2 regions of the Oceanobacillus aidingensis genome follow, and region 1 is predicted to be linked to the other one. Evidence: riboswitches for the same ligand, from Rfam matches in the RefSeq annotation. Region 1 holds a riboswitch; the other holds the start of a gene.
What was found. A riboswitch is a leader RNA that binds a small molecule or an ion and turns the genes downstream of it on or off. The one in region 1 is predicted to bind thiamine pyrophosphate.
Positions count from the first base shown of each region.

Region 2: linked by a shared signal. The riboswitch ahead of ACFO3P_RS02785 (ABC transporter ATP-binding protein) and the one ahead of tenA (thiaminase II) in region 1 are both predicted to bind thiamine pyrophosphate.

Region 1 covers NZ_JBHSFT010000047.1:118,311-125,547, forward strand. The annotation lists gene ACFO3P_RS18400 (DEAD/DEAH box helicase family protein) at 1-1,472, opposite strand, end outside; gene ACFO3P_RS18405 (DEAD/DEAH box helicase family protein) at 1,454-1,735, opposite strand; gene ACFO3P_RS18410 (LysM peptidoglycan-binding domain-containing protein) at 2,129-2,611, opposite strand; gene ACFO3P_RS18415 (uridine kinase family protein) at 3,357-3,965, opposite strand; gene tenA (thiaminase II) at 4,265-4,951, opposite strand; TPP riboswitch at 5,042-5,144, opposite strand; gene ACFO3P_RS18425 (NAD(P)-dependent alcohol dehydrogenase) at 5,295-6,335, opposite strand; gene ACFO3P_RS18430 (NAD(P)/FAD-dependent oxidoreductase) at 6,655-7,237, opposite strand, start outside.
Region 2 covers NZ_JBHSFT010000002.1:37,435-44,671, reverse strand. The annotation lists gene ACFO3P_RS02795 (ABC transporter substrate-binding protein) at 1-885, opposite strand, end outside; gene ACFO3P_RS02790 (ABC transporter permease) at 887-1,627, opposite strand; gene ACFO3P_RS02785 (ABC transporter ATP-binding protein) at 1,631-2,404, opposite strand; TPP riboswitch at 2,546-2,655, opposite strand; TPP riboswitch at 2,760-2,860, opposite strand; gene ACFO3P_RS02780 (alanine/glycine:cation symporter family protein) at 3,511-4,878, opposite strand; gene ACFO3P_RS02775 (TIM barrel protein) at 5,106-6,038, opposite strand; gene ACFO3P_RS02770 (MFS transporter) at 6,076-7,237, opposite strand, start outside.

The DNA.
Region 1 (7,237 bases):
TGATGCCCTAGACCAATCAAGGCCTTAAAACGTCTTTTCAATGCAAGGTAATCCTCCCCGCCTTCTGTATTGGTAGCATCCAAGCAAACAAGATGCCATATATTGGCTGTTTTTTGCGGATTGTTTTTCTCTACACGAATGGCTCTTCCTCGCATCTGATTGGACAGCATAAAAGAACCAACATAAGAAGCGAGGACTAATGAATTAATAAACGGTGCATCCCAGCCTTCTCCAAGTAATGCAGCTGTACCAATTAATACAGTGATTTCGCCACGTTCAAATAATTTTGTCATCATTTGCACCATTCGATGCCGTGCACTGGTATTGATAGTGATTTCTACATAAGATGCATCATAGGACAGTTCCGCTGCTGTTATAGCAACATCCCATTGTTCGGCTAAATCTTCACAGGCTGCCAATACCTTCTTGGGAATAATAACAATCGATCCAGTTAAAACCCCAAGCGAGACATCCAATTCCCTGCGGCGCAATTGTTCAAAAACAGGTATAGCTCCCAAACGCCGGAGATCCTGCTCATCTTCTGCTTTCTTAGGCAAATCTTCTCGTCTAATATAATCTGTAAGAATAACCTGGCGCAGCTCTGTTCCTAATTCCTGTGCCTCAAAGGCTGTCACTTGCTGGATGCTGTTTAATTTCGACGGGCTCTGCACCAATAAACGGTTGATTCGATCATTCGCTGTTAAGACCACCCTGCGCTTTTCAACAGCTCCGAGACGTTGAAGGTAAGACTGTATTTCTTTTCGTACCGGCTCCTCTTCATCCATAATATGCTTATCTTGATATAGAAGATGTGTCAGCATGAGTTCCAGCCATTCCAAACTCCACTCCGGAATTTGTTTTTTCTTCAAGCCCATTATCGGAAGCGGCTTTGTCCAAGCAGTACTTTCCACTTCCTTTAAGAAAATAAGCATACTGGACAAATAAGCCGGCTCCGACAGAATTTCTTCTGCATATGTATCCGGATCGGTGATCCATGGATGTGCTTCTATTTTATCAATAAGTGCTGGGTTGTGACGTATGGATTGTTGAAATGCTATGACCTGACTTCGAAATTGGTTGATCTCCTCCTGCTCCTCATGGAGGGGGTCGGATATCCAGACATAATCTTGAAACGGAGCGAGCTCTGCTTCTCGTACCAGCTCTGCTATGCTTATTTCAGCATCAATCTCGCCGCACAGCTCCAAATAGCGGTTCCATTCTTGGATGGATACATCATATGGCGGAGTAGCTGTCAAAGCTACAATAGCTGGGTTAGTAAGATTTTTTCTAAAAGAAACAGCAGAACGCCACCATGCAGTGCGTAAATGATGTGCCTCGTCCAGTACCAATGTCTTTACATAAGAAGCAAGCTTTTCCTGTACTTCTTCCTCCTGAGCAGTCATCCATTGATGAAACCCTTGATAGGTTGCGACTGTAACCAAAGCCTTTTCCTTTAAATCTGTGTCATCCATTCCGGCTGATTACCGCTCTGATCAAATAATTCTACAAAACGGGCCACCCATTGGTCGCGGATGGCGATAGTCGGTGCCAGTATTAATGCAGGCTGATTAAAACGCAGCATCATCTCCAATCCGATAACTGTTTTTCCTGAACCTGAAGGAGCTACTAAATGTAAATGACGTTTATTCAGATAGGTGTCCATATCATCTATGATAGCTTGTTGATAAGATCTCCATGAATATTTAAACTGTATTCGCTCAGGGAAGCTCTCCATATCTGTCTCCTCATTTCCTTGCTCTCTATTCTATATTATCATCATGATCAGTGAAAGGAGATACGCTTATAATTGGCATTTCCATCGTTTATCCCTCTGTCACATCTTTTTATTCACATTATACGATTCAAGTGGAGAATCTGTCTATTGCTGCAATATTGAGTAATCATTTACTATTCTTTGTTCGTATCTATTTTGGTATTTTTGCTTATTTAATGACTAGTTATACGAATGTTAATACGTGTTTTCATAGCTTAATATAATAACTTATAACATATTCTTATATACGAAAAAGCAACCAGCCTACAGAAGATTCATAGGTGGTTGCTTTCTTTGCGTTAAATCGCGATAAGGTTTTTAACATAAAGTAAATCTGTCATCTAGTCCCTATACTTAATAGGTCCACACTTTAGCTTGAAGTTCTTGTACTCCAAATTCCAATGCATCGTCTAAGTCTTCCTTATAAATATCCAGATGGCCATTTGTAATAGCACTACCCCTGTCTTCGCACACGTAAGTTTCATCCTGCTCCGGGATATGTATTTTCGTGCCAAAAGGAAGCGATTGCGGACATGCAATGGTCCTTCCTTCTTCTACTTCCTCACCAGATGCTGTGATACCATAGGCTGGATCACCAGGTTCTTTACCAGTAGATTCTGGACCAGCTGTATAAGCTGTCACTGTAAAAGAGGCTCCGTTTTGATCTGGTATTGTTACTGTTTGCCCAGCTTCAATATATGCAGCATCCGATATGGATGGATTTGCTGCAATAAGCGCATTGACATCTACTTGATAGTTTTGTGCGATACGATAGACATTATCTCCCGGTTGCACTTCATGCTGCTGCTCAGCTGCTGCCGCCCCAGTAAAGAGCACGAATCCAGCCAAAGCAAGAAAAATTGAAAAAATATACTTGATAATAACACCTTCCTCTCCAATATGATAGTAACTATCTACCCCACTTCTTAGCTTATAAACTCAAATTCTATCTATTTAATCTAATTGTAATAAAAATGAAAAAATAGAAATATATTTTATTCTATTGATTATTTTCCATAGATGAGCATGCTGGTGAAGTTCTTGCGTAAAAACATCCAATCAATGAATTACTTTTTCGCATAACAAAGTGATAAAAACGATAAATAATTCACAACTCTCGAATTATTTATCGCAGGCTAATAACAGTATCATACGCTTTTAGTGCGTAATTTATAGTTGTATGGTAATCTGTTAAATTATTCTTCCCTCCGTCTTATCTTCCTCTTTTAATTTTAAAATAATGAAGGCAATGATTTTATCCCATTTTCCTTCTTGTCCAATTATATTCTATGTATAAGCGTACTAAGTAATCTGTCGTTGGAAAAAGAAATTGCGTGTTTATTATGTAAGCCTATGGCACCTTCCAAAAAACAGTCTGTAAAAAAGAGAAGGAATCTCTATCAAGTCTCTAATATGTTGGATGGGGGGTAACACAATGAGTCATCTGATTTATTCACAGAACAATTTGATAGAGAAACCTTATTCCTTATTGATAATGATAATCATTATCACTTTAATTGTCAATACATAATTACAATATTATTTAATTTAGGGAATGGAATCATTCCATTTAAGAGGTGCCTTACCCGTTCACGACGATTAAATCAAATGATGCCGGCGGGCACAAAACGGAGAAATAGTAGTCCTCTGCAGGATCCCATTGCTTATGCCAAGCCTCATCCGCATGCCCCTCTCTTACATTATGCCGATAACGGCGAACCTCTGGTAATACATCCACTAGAATCTTCAAATCAACAACATCAGAAAATTCGGGCAGCGAGCTATAAATTCCATCAAGAATAATGACCTTTGAGGGCTCTTTCGTTATGGAGGATGAGGCCAGACCGCTTTCAGCTGAAAAAGAAAAAGGATGATATTGAACGCTTTCCCCCGCTATAAGCGGTAACAATGCTTCTTTATGCAGACGTTGCCAGTCAATACATCTGGGACATTTCCATTCCGATGTAGAAGTATTCCATTTCTCGTCTGTAATCGTCGCGTCGAAAAACGCATCACACTGAATAACAGTTGCTCCTACGTGTGAAGCAACCTCAGCAGCCAGCGTAGATTTTCCTGCACCGCTCCCCCCGTCCAAAGCCACCACTAAGGGGCTGATTCGTCCTTTCAGGTATCCATTTATAGCGGATACGATTTGCTCGGAAGCTTTTCTTGTTACTTGAGTGTTTTTCACGATTATCCCTCCTCCGTGTCAGACACAAGATTAAATTCACTATCTACAAGTATTCATTTCTTTGGAATAAATGCTTATTAAACTAAATTTCCGGCTTCGGCTTGTTTGCTTCTTGCCATTACGAAAATTGTATCACAAGTAAATTAGCTGCATCGTGTTTTTAACAAAATTGCGCAGTTGGTATAATAAATACTTTTCCCTTCCAGTCCAAAAAAAGAACCCTCAGATAAATGAGAGTTCTTTAACATGGAACGAATAAACCGAACCCATTAAGAAATTGGAAGCCGTTCTGTTTCTTCTTAACGACTGTTCACTTTTTTACTTTCTGAAAGCCAGCCTTCAAGATTGTAGGACATTTCCCAGAAATGGAGTTCGTATTCTTTTGCGATAATAAATTGTTCTTTTACCTTCTCTTTTTCCTTATCATTCATATCTTCAACTAAAGTGTTTAGTAAATTAATCATTTCGGTAGTTGAATCTTGAAACCAGTCACTCGCATACATTTTAATCCAGTTACGATAAATTTCCGGCTCTGGAGTGGCATTTTCATTCACTTTTCCGATGTCCGCATATAACCAATAGCATGGCAGTATGGCAGCCACAGTATGTGCTAGATTTCCAGACAGGCTTGCTCGATACAAATGCGAAGTATAGGCATACGCAGTTGGCGCTGGTTTGAAGTTATCTAAATCTGCTTGTGTAATATTTAAAATCTCAGCGTGCTCGTTATGCACGGTCAGTTCAGCCTCTGCTGTAAAGCGCGCTTTATCAGCTAAAAGAGCAGTCAGCTTAAAATCTTCGGCCTGGGATGCTGCAATCGCGTGGATCTTACCGTAATGTTTTAAATAGTAAATATCTTGTAAAATATAATACTTAAATGTTTCTAGCGGCAAATCTCCTTTCACGATTCCTTGCACAAATGGGTGATGAAAACTTTGCTCCCAGCTTTCCTTCGTTGCAGCACGTAATTCATCCGTAAATTTCATAAAAAAATCCTCCTTTAATCTTTTTTCTAAAGACTCGTAGAAGGAAGCATCTGCATACAAAAACATACACACGAAAAAATAGCGCATGGTTGTCTGCTTATTCTACTTCCCTCCGCTGGCCTTAACCAGATCAGGTTCTAAGGGTGCTAAATATACATTTATCTCAGCCGTTACGGCGCCCCTAGCAGAAAATTGAAATGTATTCGATTGTCTATTATGGTAGCAGAACAAATTGTTAAGTCAAGTCTTTTTTGTTTATAAGAAAATCAGCAAAGAAATAATCAAATCTATTAAAAAAATAGGTTTCCAAGAAGCTTAAAAAACTAGTGTGTTTCACTCGTTATCATGGATAAATCATTATCTTAATGCTAGTATCCTTCTGATTTACGGCGGTTTCTACAGCCTCTTTGATATTATCTAAACGATACTTATGGGTAATTACATCCTCGAGACCAAGGTCCTGACTGCCAATTGCCTGTATTGCTGTCGGATAACTGTTTGCATAGCGAAAAACACCGTGAATGTCGTATTCTGAATCGACGATATGGGTAATATCTACAGGTATTTCTGAGGATGCAGGTAATCCAACTAATACAATCCTTCCTCCGCGTTTCGTAATCGTCAGTGCATCCTGAACCGCCCGGCCATTACCTGAAGTTTCAACGGCGATATCCAAACCACTGCCAGCTGTTGCCTTTTCTATCTCCTCATGAATATTATCTTGTGTTGGATCAAATACCTTTGTCGCGCCAAATTTCTTCGCTAATTCTCTGCGATATGGTACCACATCCGAGCAATAGATTTCGTTCACTCCGAATATTTTCGCTGCCTTGATCGCTAACAGCCCAATAGGTCCTAAACCGGTTATCAGCATTTTATCATTGGGATGAACTTTTCCGCGCTGCATCGCATGAATGCCAACAGAAAGCGGTTCAATTAAAGCCCCTTCTTCATAGCTCATTTGATCCGGTATTTTAAAGGCGAAATCACTGCGAATCGTGACATATTCAGACCAAGCTCCGTCAACTGGCGGAGTTGCCATAAATTGTACTTCCGGGCAGAGATTGTATCGGCCTGATTTACAATATTCACAAGTTCCGCATACCACACCCGGCTCGACAGCTACACGGTCGCCTGCCGCAAGATTCTCAACCTGACTGCCAGCTTTAACAATATCTCCTGCTAATTCATGCCCTAAAATGAGTTGTTCTTCTACGACATAACGCCCGATTTTTCCGTGTTCGTAGTAGTGCACATCAGAGCCGCATACACCGATACACTGCACTTTGATTAATACTTCATTTTCCTTTGGTTCTGGTATATTTATTTCCTTAACCTCAATATCCAATGGCTTATTCAGAACTGCTGCCTTCATCTTTTTCATTCCTCTACACCTCTTTGATATGTATTGTTTTGCCAAGCGTATAAATACGTCATCCTATACTATTTTGGAAAAATAGAGAGCTATAATTTTTTAAGAACATATTCTTCATTGTAACATGCGTGTTGATATACGATAAATAAACGTGCGATCTTTCTCTTTTTATAGAATACAATGTGCTATAAGCTCTTCCTCTATTTTCTTAGAACAGCTTCTCAATGTAAGGCATTCCATTTCCTCCAAAATTAAAACACTATCTTTGTTCGAGATAGTGTCAATAAGAAGATGGCATGTATCATTTAAATTCATATTTTCTGCCTTATTATTTCGTATACAAGTGAGAAAGCAGCTTTCTGTTTTTTTCATGAAATTTTGAGTTGTGAGAAGAGACATAAATCTCATTATAGGCATCCGGCTTCATATACAGCTTTGCTTGATTCACTGTATTCGCTGCATCATTGTACGCGCCGGCAATTAAGTGCACCTTTCCATCGAATGAAAGAATATCACCGGCAGCATATAAACCAGCTATGTTCGTTTCAGCTTTTCCGGATCCTTTTACGAAAAAGTCCTGTTCAAGTTCTACTTTCAACGGACTTTCTTTAATAAATTTCAGCTCTCTGTCAAATCCATGATTAATGATTAAATCGTCCACTTCAAAACGAACTTTTTCCCCGGTTTTTTGGTTTTTCATCAAGATTTCTTTGACATGATGACCTTCTTCGTCTGCAAGCAATTTTTCTATTTTTGTATTTTTATAGATATGGACAGAGGAGGCTTCCAGATGAGCGATATGCGCTTCCATTGCTTTGAATTCCTCCCCTCGATAAACCAATGATACCTGTTCCGCAATGGGCTCTAATTCGGTAGCCCAGTCAATGGCCGTATCTCCTCCGCCGGAAACA
Region 2 (7,237 bases), on a different contig from region 1:
TTTTGGTAAGAGAATAGACAAGCTTTCTGTTTCTATTTCTTTTTCTAAGGGAAAGTTTCCTTCATCCTGGTGATCAAGCAGGATTTGCAGTGCCTCTTCTTCATTTTCAATCATGAAATCATATCCTTTTCGTGCAGCCCGCCAAAATGCTTCAATATTTTTCTGTTCCTCTTCCCATGTCTCGTCACTGGTAACAGCGACAATTTCATAAAAGTGAGGAACCCCGTAATCTACTGGATTAATAAAATCAATATCATAGCCTTCACTGCGCAGAACTGGCACTTCATGGTTTACATACATACCACTTACAGCATCAACCTGCTCAGAAATAAGAGAAGAACCCAATTCAAATTCCACATTCAGCATATCTACTTTTTCATAATCTCCACCGTCATGTTCAACAATTGTTTGAACAATTGCTTCATTAACAGGAATTCCAGGATACCCTACCTGCTTCCCTTCTAAATCTTTCGGAGAATTTACCGGATCATCGGAACGGTAAACAATGTGATTTAATGGCTCCCGAACAATAGCAGCCACGGATTTAACAGGGATATTTTCATTTGCTCTTGCTGCAATCACATCAGGCTGGTAATATAATCCCATCGTCACATTGCCTGAAGCTGCAAGTGACAGCGGATCTGTCGGATTTGCTGGAAATTGAATATCAACATCGATTCCCTCTTCTTCAAAATACCCTTTCTCTTCTGCTACGTATAGATAACTATGTACAGCATTCGGGTACCAATCAAGCATAATAGAAACGGTATTTGTTTCTTTTACGTTTTTATTATCCTCTGCTATAGATTCTTCCTTTTCATTTCCACAAGCACTTAAACTAATAAAGCTTATTAGAATACCAACTATTATTGATAATTTTTTCATATTAAGATCTTCTCCATTTCAATATATATTTTTCTAATAAAACAACAGTAATAAACAATAAAATTCCAATCAAAGAAAGAAGAACAATTGGAGCAAAAACACCCGCTCCATTAAACTGTGTCATCATCCGACGACTAAAATACCCTAAACCTGCTTGTGCACCCAGCCATTCTCCTATTGCTGCTCCAATCACACTCATCGGCACCGCTACTTTTAGCCCTGAAAAAAAAGATGGCAGTGCAGATGGGACTTCTAATTTGAAAAAAATCTGTCTTTTAGATGCACCTAATGTTTGAAATAATTCTTTCAGCTCTTTGCTTGTTGACCGAAAACCATCGAATGTACTGACGGTAATAGGAAAAAAGGTAATGATAATTGTAACGATAACTTTACTCCAGATGGAATATCCGAACCAAAGTACAAAAATGGGCGCCAATGCAATAATAGGAATAGTTTGTGATGCAATTAAAATCGGATAAATCGCTTGTTGTAATGTTTTAGATAGATTCATGCTTATTGCTAAAGTAACTCCCAGTACCAATGAAATCCCAAGTCCAATGGAAATAACAAGAAGCGTAATAGGAAGATGATGCAACAAGAGCTCTGTTTTTAATTCCCATAGCTTCATCACAATTTCGGTTGGCGCTGGTAAAATAAATGATGTATCAATAAACCGCGCTCCAGCTTCCCATATAAGTAAAAAGATTGTGATCAAAATAATAGAATAAAGATAATTTTTCATGGTTTACACCCTCATCCGAAACTGATCAAGTAAATTATTTTTTAGCTCCGTCACTTCTTTTTTATCTAAATCGTATTGCCGTCTTGGTCGTTCTAAAGGTACGTTAATTTCTTTTAATGTTGTAAATGGGGTATCCGTAATGACGAAAATGCGGTCAGACAAAAATAATGCTTCTGAAATATCATGTGTTATAAACAAAATAGTAGATTGCTGTTGTTCCCACTGTTCTAATAACCATTCCTGCATATATAACCTGGTCATTGCATCTAAGGCTGAAAAAGGTTCGTCCAACAACAACACATTAGATCCGGATAACGTGGCTCTTAAAAAGGAAACCCGTTGCCGCATTCCCCCAGATAATTCATGAGGGTATTTATTCTCGTATCCTTTTAACCCAAAGGCCTCCAGCAAGTTTTGAACAGTTCTTCTATCGAGATGATTTTCCTTTTGCAGTTCCAATGGAAGAGCTGCATTTTGTTGAACAGTCCGCCATGGCATCAATAAATCCTGTTGAGGCATATAACCAACTTTTCCAGAACGATTGGTTACTGGATCCTCGTTTAAATAGATAGTTCCGCTTTTCAGTTCCTCCAATCCGACAATTAGACGGAAAATTGTCGACTTGCCGGACCCACTTGCACCGATAATGCTTACAAATTCACCATCCGCAATAGAAAGATTCATATTTTTTAATATAGGAATTTTCCCTGCATCATTTTTGTAATAGAAATTTACGTTTTGAAACTGAAGAGCTATTTTTTTATTTTGTTCTCTCATCCTTCGTTCTCACCTTCCCTCTAACAAAAAGTGTATTATTATGTCTTAAAAGCAATCATCAACTAATTAAATATGCAAACCTCCTTCCAAATAAAAATACCCCAGACATGAAGCCCAGGGTACATACATTTCCTTATGATAGAAATTACTTTGCATGTTCCCTACGCTGGTCTCAACCAGATCAGGTTCTAAGGGTCTATATCTTACGGATAGTATCTCAACCAGCAACACTGGTCCCCCTACATTCTTATTAAATTGGTATCTCTTTTATTGAATTTATGACATAAGCATTAAAAAACCCATTCAACGAATACAGATGAATGGGAAATGAATACATAACTAGATTATTATCTACTTAAGTAAGTCATCACTTCCCTACGTTAGTCTTAACTAAATCAGGTTATAAGAGTCAAGTTTCCTTTCTCAGCGATAAAAATCGCTCCCCTAGTGATTATAGAAATATGAAATTTTTGATTCTATAAATGAACTTGTATGATTGAAAAATACGTTAAGATTCACAATGTTATTTTCATCAGCCACATCTATAGAGAACTGTAGGAAAAATAACTTAAAGTAGAATCTATTTAAACATATAAAATTATAATATGCAAATTATTCTAATTTATCTTTTAAAATCATGAGATTTGTTTGTATATAAAAGAAGATATATCCGCCTATTTTAATATGTTTTCAGGTGAAATTTGGTGAAATAATATAGGATATACAACGGTATAATAAAATAAAAAGAATAACTTTTACTGAGATACTCCTGTTATATGAGGATAGGAGCATCTATTATTTCTAAAGGTATTTTATAATAAATAAAACAGATTAAAAAGAACAGCTCAGCTTGGCTTACATAGCTGTCCTCTTGTAAACGGGACTCTTGTTACTGGAGAAGTGATATTATTTGGAAATCCTGAAGACAACCTTTTAGAACGAATAAATCCTATAGCTGCAATTAAATTCAATTATTGAGAAACCTAAAAAGTGACTTCCATGGATGCAAAGAAGTCACTTTTTATACGAATTGATTTCCCCTCAATTATTTCCTTTATATGTCCGATAGAAAATTACTGTAACTTTATCATTTATTACAGCAATCATTAACCAGCCAGCTTCTGCTTCCTCTCCTCCTCTTTTTCCTTTCTCCGTACTTCTCTAAATTTATTTGTTTCAGATACAATCACGCCGGATAATAAACAGAGCGCAATCAAGTTGGGCACTGCCATTAATCCATTGAATATATCCGCAAGATCCCATACTAACTGCACAGATTGAACCGCACCAAACAGGATAACCAGACAGAAAATGATTTTATAATAGATTGTATTTCGATCTCCAAAAATATAACCGAAGCATTTCTCCCCATAATAGGACCAGCCCAGAATAGTGGAATAAGCAAAGAAAATAAGGCCGAATACAACAATATAATTACCTAATCCAGGCAAGAAAAAGTCAAAAGCTTCTCCTGTAATGACAGGTGCTGCATCTGCTCCAAATTGCAAATGCAGCCCGCTCATCACCACAACAAGTCCGGTAATCGTACAAACCACGATCGTATCCAGAAATGTTCCTGTCATCGATACTAACGCCTGCCGCCCTGGATAATCCGTCTTCGCTGCCGCTGCCGCAATTGGCGCTGAACCAAGACCCGCTTCATTGGAGAACACCCCGCGGGCAATCCCGTATCGAATCGCTAAACCGATAGCTCCCCCGCCGACAGCTTCCGGATTAAATGCAGCCTCAAAAATAACTGCAAACGCCGCAGGAACTTCCGTAATATTTAAAATAACAATAATCAGTCCGCCAGCTATATAAAACAAAGCCAGAAATGGGACAAAGATAGCAGTTACTCTTCCAATGCCTCTCACTCCGCCAAGCAAAACTAATGCAGTGAGCGCCATCAAGATGATTCCCGTAACCCATGGGTTAATATTAAAAGTAGCTTGTAAGGAACCGGCAACAGTATTCGATTGCGTCATATTTCCAATTCCAAAGGATGCTAAAAAGCCAAACAGCGCAAACAAAACAGCTAACCATTTCCAGCCCAATCCCTTTTCAATATAATACATTGGACCGCCTGATATTTCCCCTTTATGATTGACGGTACGGTATTTAACAGCTAAGATAGCTTCACCATATTTTGTGGCCATCCCAAAAAATGCCGCCAGCCACATCCAAAATAGCGCACCAACACCGCCAAGGAGCACAGCTGAAGCAACTCCAGTCATATTACCAATTCCCAGTGTCGCCGCCATAGCAATCATCAATGATTGGAAATGAGAAATATCTCCTTTTTCGTTTTTGTCTTTATTTTTACTTTTAGAGAATGTTAATTTAAGCGCATAAGGTAAATCTCTTACTTGTAAAAATCCCAGACGCAATGTTAAAAATATTCCCGTTCCTACAATCAGTACGAGCGTAATCGGCCCCCAGACGATACCATTAACCGTATCCACTATTGCCTGTATGCTTTCCACTTCCACATCTCCCCCTTTTCAATTGTCTGTTTTTTCACAAAAATACAATTACAGTAATTGTATTTATTTTACATGAATATCATCTAAAAATCTATGAGAAAATGAAGAAGTGTAAAGTAATTTGACACGGTGTGATAAATTACTGTAAAAAGCGTATAAAGCTGGGCTGGGTGGCCTTATTCATACGCTTTATTACAATTACATTGGAAAGCTTGAACTTATTTATTAAACCCAAGCTCTTCTAAAAATGCGACACTTTTTTTCACATCGGCTAAACTGCTGCCTGCATTTCGAGGATCACGCTCCTGCTCGATCGTGATAAACCCTTCATATTTTAATTTTACAGCTAATAACTCATATATTTCTTTATAATCAATAACACCTTCACCTATAGGACACATTACATTTTCCGCACAGGCATCAAAAAAACGGATTTTTTTATTCATGACTTGTCGGTAGACATCTATATCAATGTCTTTAAAATGAATATAGTCTACACGATGATATAGCTTTTCCAGCCATTCTATCGGATCCATTTTTGAATAAAGTAAATGTCCTGTATCTAAACAAAGACCGGCTACTTCATACGGAATGTCCTCTGTCAGTTTCAATATTTCATCCGAAAATTCAATGTACCCACCGGCATGTGGATGCACCACTGCACGAACACCGTATTCTTGCGCAGCTTTCTTTGCAATTTGGGTAATATGAGAGATCATATTACCCCATGCCTTATTTGATAATCTCTGCGCCTGATCAGGGTGACCTGCTGCATAATCTCTTTCATCATGGCCCCAATCAATCACAATCAGATAAGGTGTCTTAAACTTTTGATTGTCTCCCGCTTGTTCTTGCGGCATCTGCGTGATTAAAGAACAAATAGCCTCTACTTGTTGAAGCAGATTAGGCAGATTGGCCTCGGAGACAAGATCATCAAAGATAGTCCCTGCTACAATCGTAAGTTCATTTTTTTCCAGTTCTTCTTTTAAAACACTTGTATCAAGGGGTAAATAACCGTACGGACCTGTCTCAACCCCTGTAAATCCGGCCAGATGCGCTTCTTTTAAAACGTCTTTCCAATCTGGAAGGTAAGGGTTCTTAGGATCATCAACTCCCCAGCAGCATGGCGCACCCGAAATGTTTATTGTCATGATTCCTTCTGCCTCCTATCATATAATGTTAGTAGTTTTAAATTGCATGATGCTTCTTTGTATCCTTATTGCCAAATGAAAGACGAGTAAATATCTTCCCCCTATACCAAATGGCGACAAGCAGCGTCGCTATCATCCCTAATCCACCTGCAAAATAGAACCCAGATGCGAGACCAAACTGCGAATTAACCACTCCTGCTAAAAATGGACCAACAAATATACCTATTGCATAGATAGATTGATACGCCCCCATAGCTGTTGCTCTTTTTGCAGGTTTAATCGATTGGATAGACATCCCCAGCAGCAGCGGGAAAATCATTCCTAAGGAAAAGCCCTGCAATCCCTGAATGACCAAAAAGATACTCTTCAGCTGTGCGAACGGAATAAGCACAGTAGCTATCGTCACCAGCAAAAAGGCAGCCACCAAGGACTTCCCCTCTCCTAAGCGAGGAATAATCACGTTTCCCATAAAAAGCGTCGCAATCGCGTGCGGCACCATAAAAGCAGCTACAATCCATGTAATCTCACTCGCTTCAAAACCTGTCTGTAACGCAAACGTTGATGTAAAGCCAAACATGGTCGAGAAAATAATACTATGAGCCAATATGGATAACAGAGACACTTTTAATAGCGACGGTTCGCGGATAATATGTATTAATACTTTTAGCTTAATGGGCTCGGAGACTTTCTTATTTTTTGGTTCATAAATAAAGAAAGCCAGCCCCCATCCAATCACACTGAACACACTGCCAATCCAAAATGGCGCCTTCCATCCCCATTCCTCAACAATATAGCCGCTAAAGCTCATCCCAAGAAATTGAGCCAGCACGACAATAAAAGAAATACTTCCCATTGCTATATGCACCTTATCCTCTGAAAAATAAATGGGATATAAGACAGTAAAAGCAACCCATGATGCAGCTGCAAGTCCGGCCAGCGCACGTGCAAACAATAACCATCCAGCCCCATCCATCGTTAGAAATATAAAACAGCTGAGCATGCTAATAAACATGCCAAAGAGGATAAATGGTTTTCTTAGTTTTATGATGTCGGAGGTTATCCCAATTGGCAGCCTAAACAATAATTGGGTTAATCCGTAGCTGCCCAGGATAACCCCGATAAAGGAATATGGAATCCCTGTATGCTCCATATACGGAGATAAGGTTGGAACATACATAAATTGCGGAAACCATAATAAA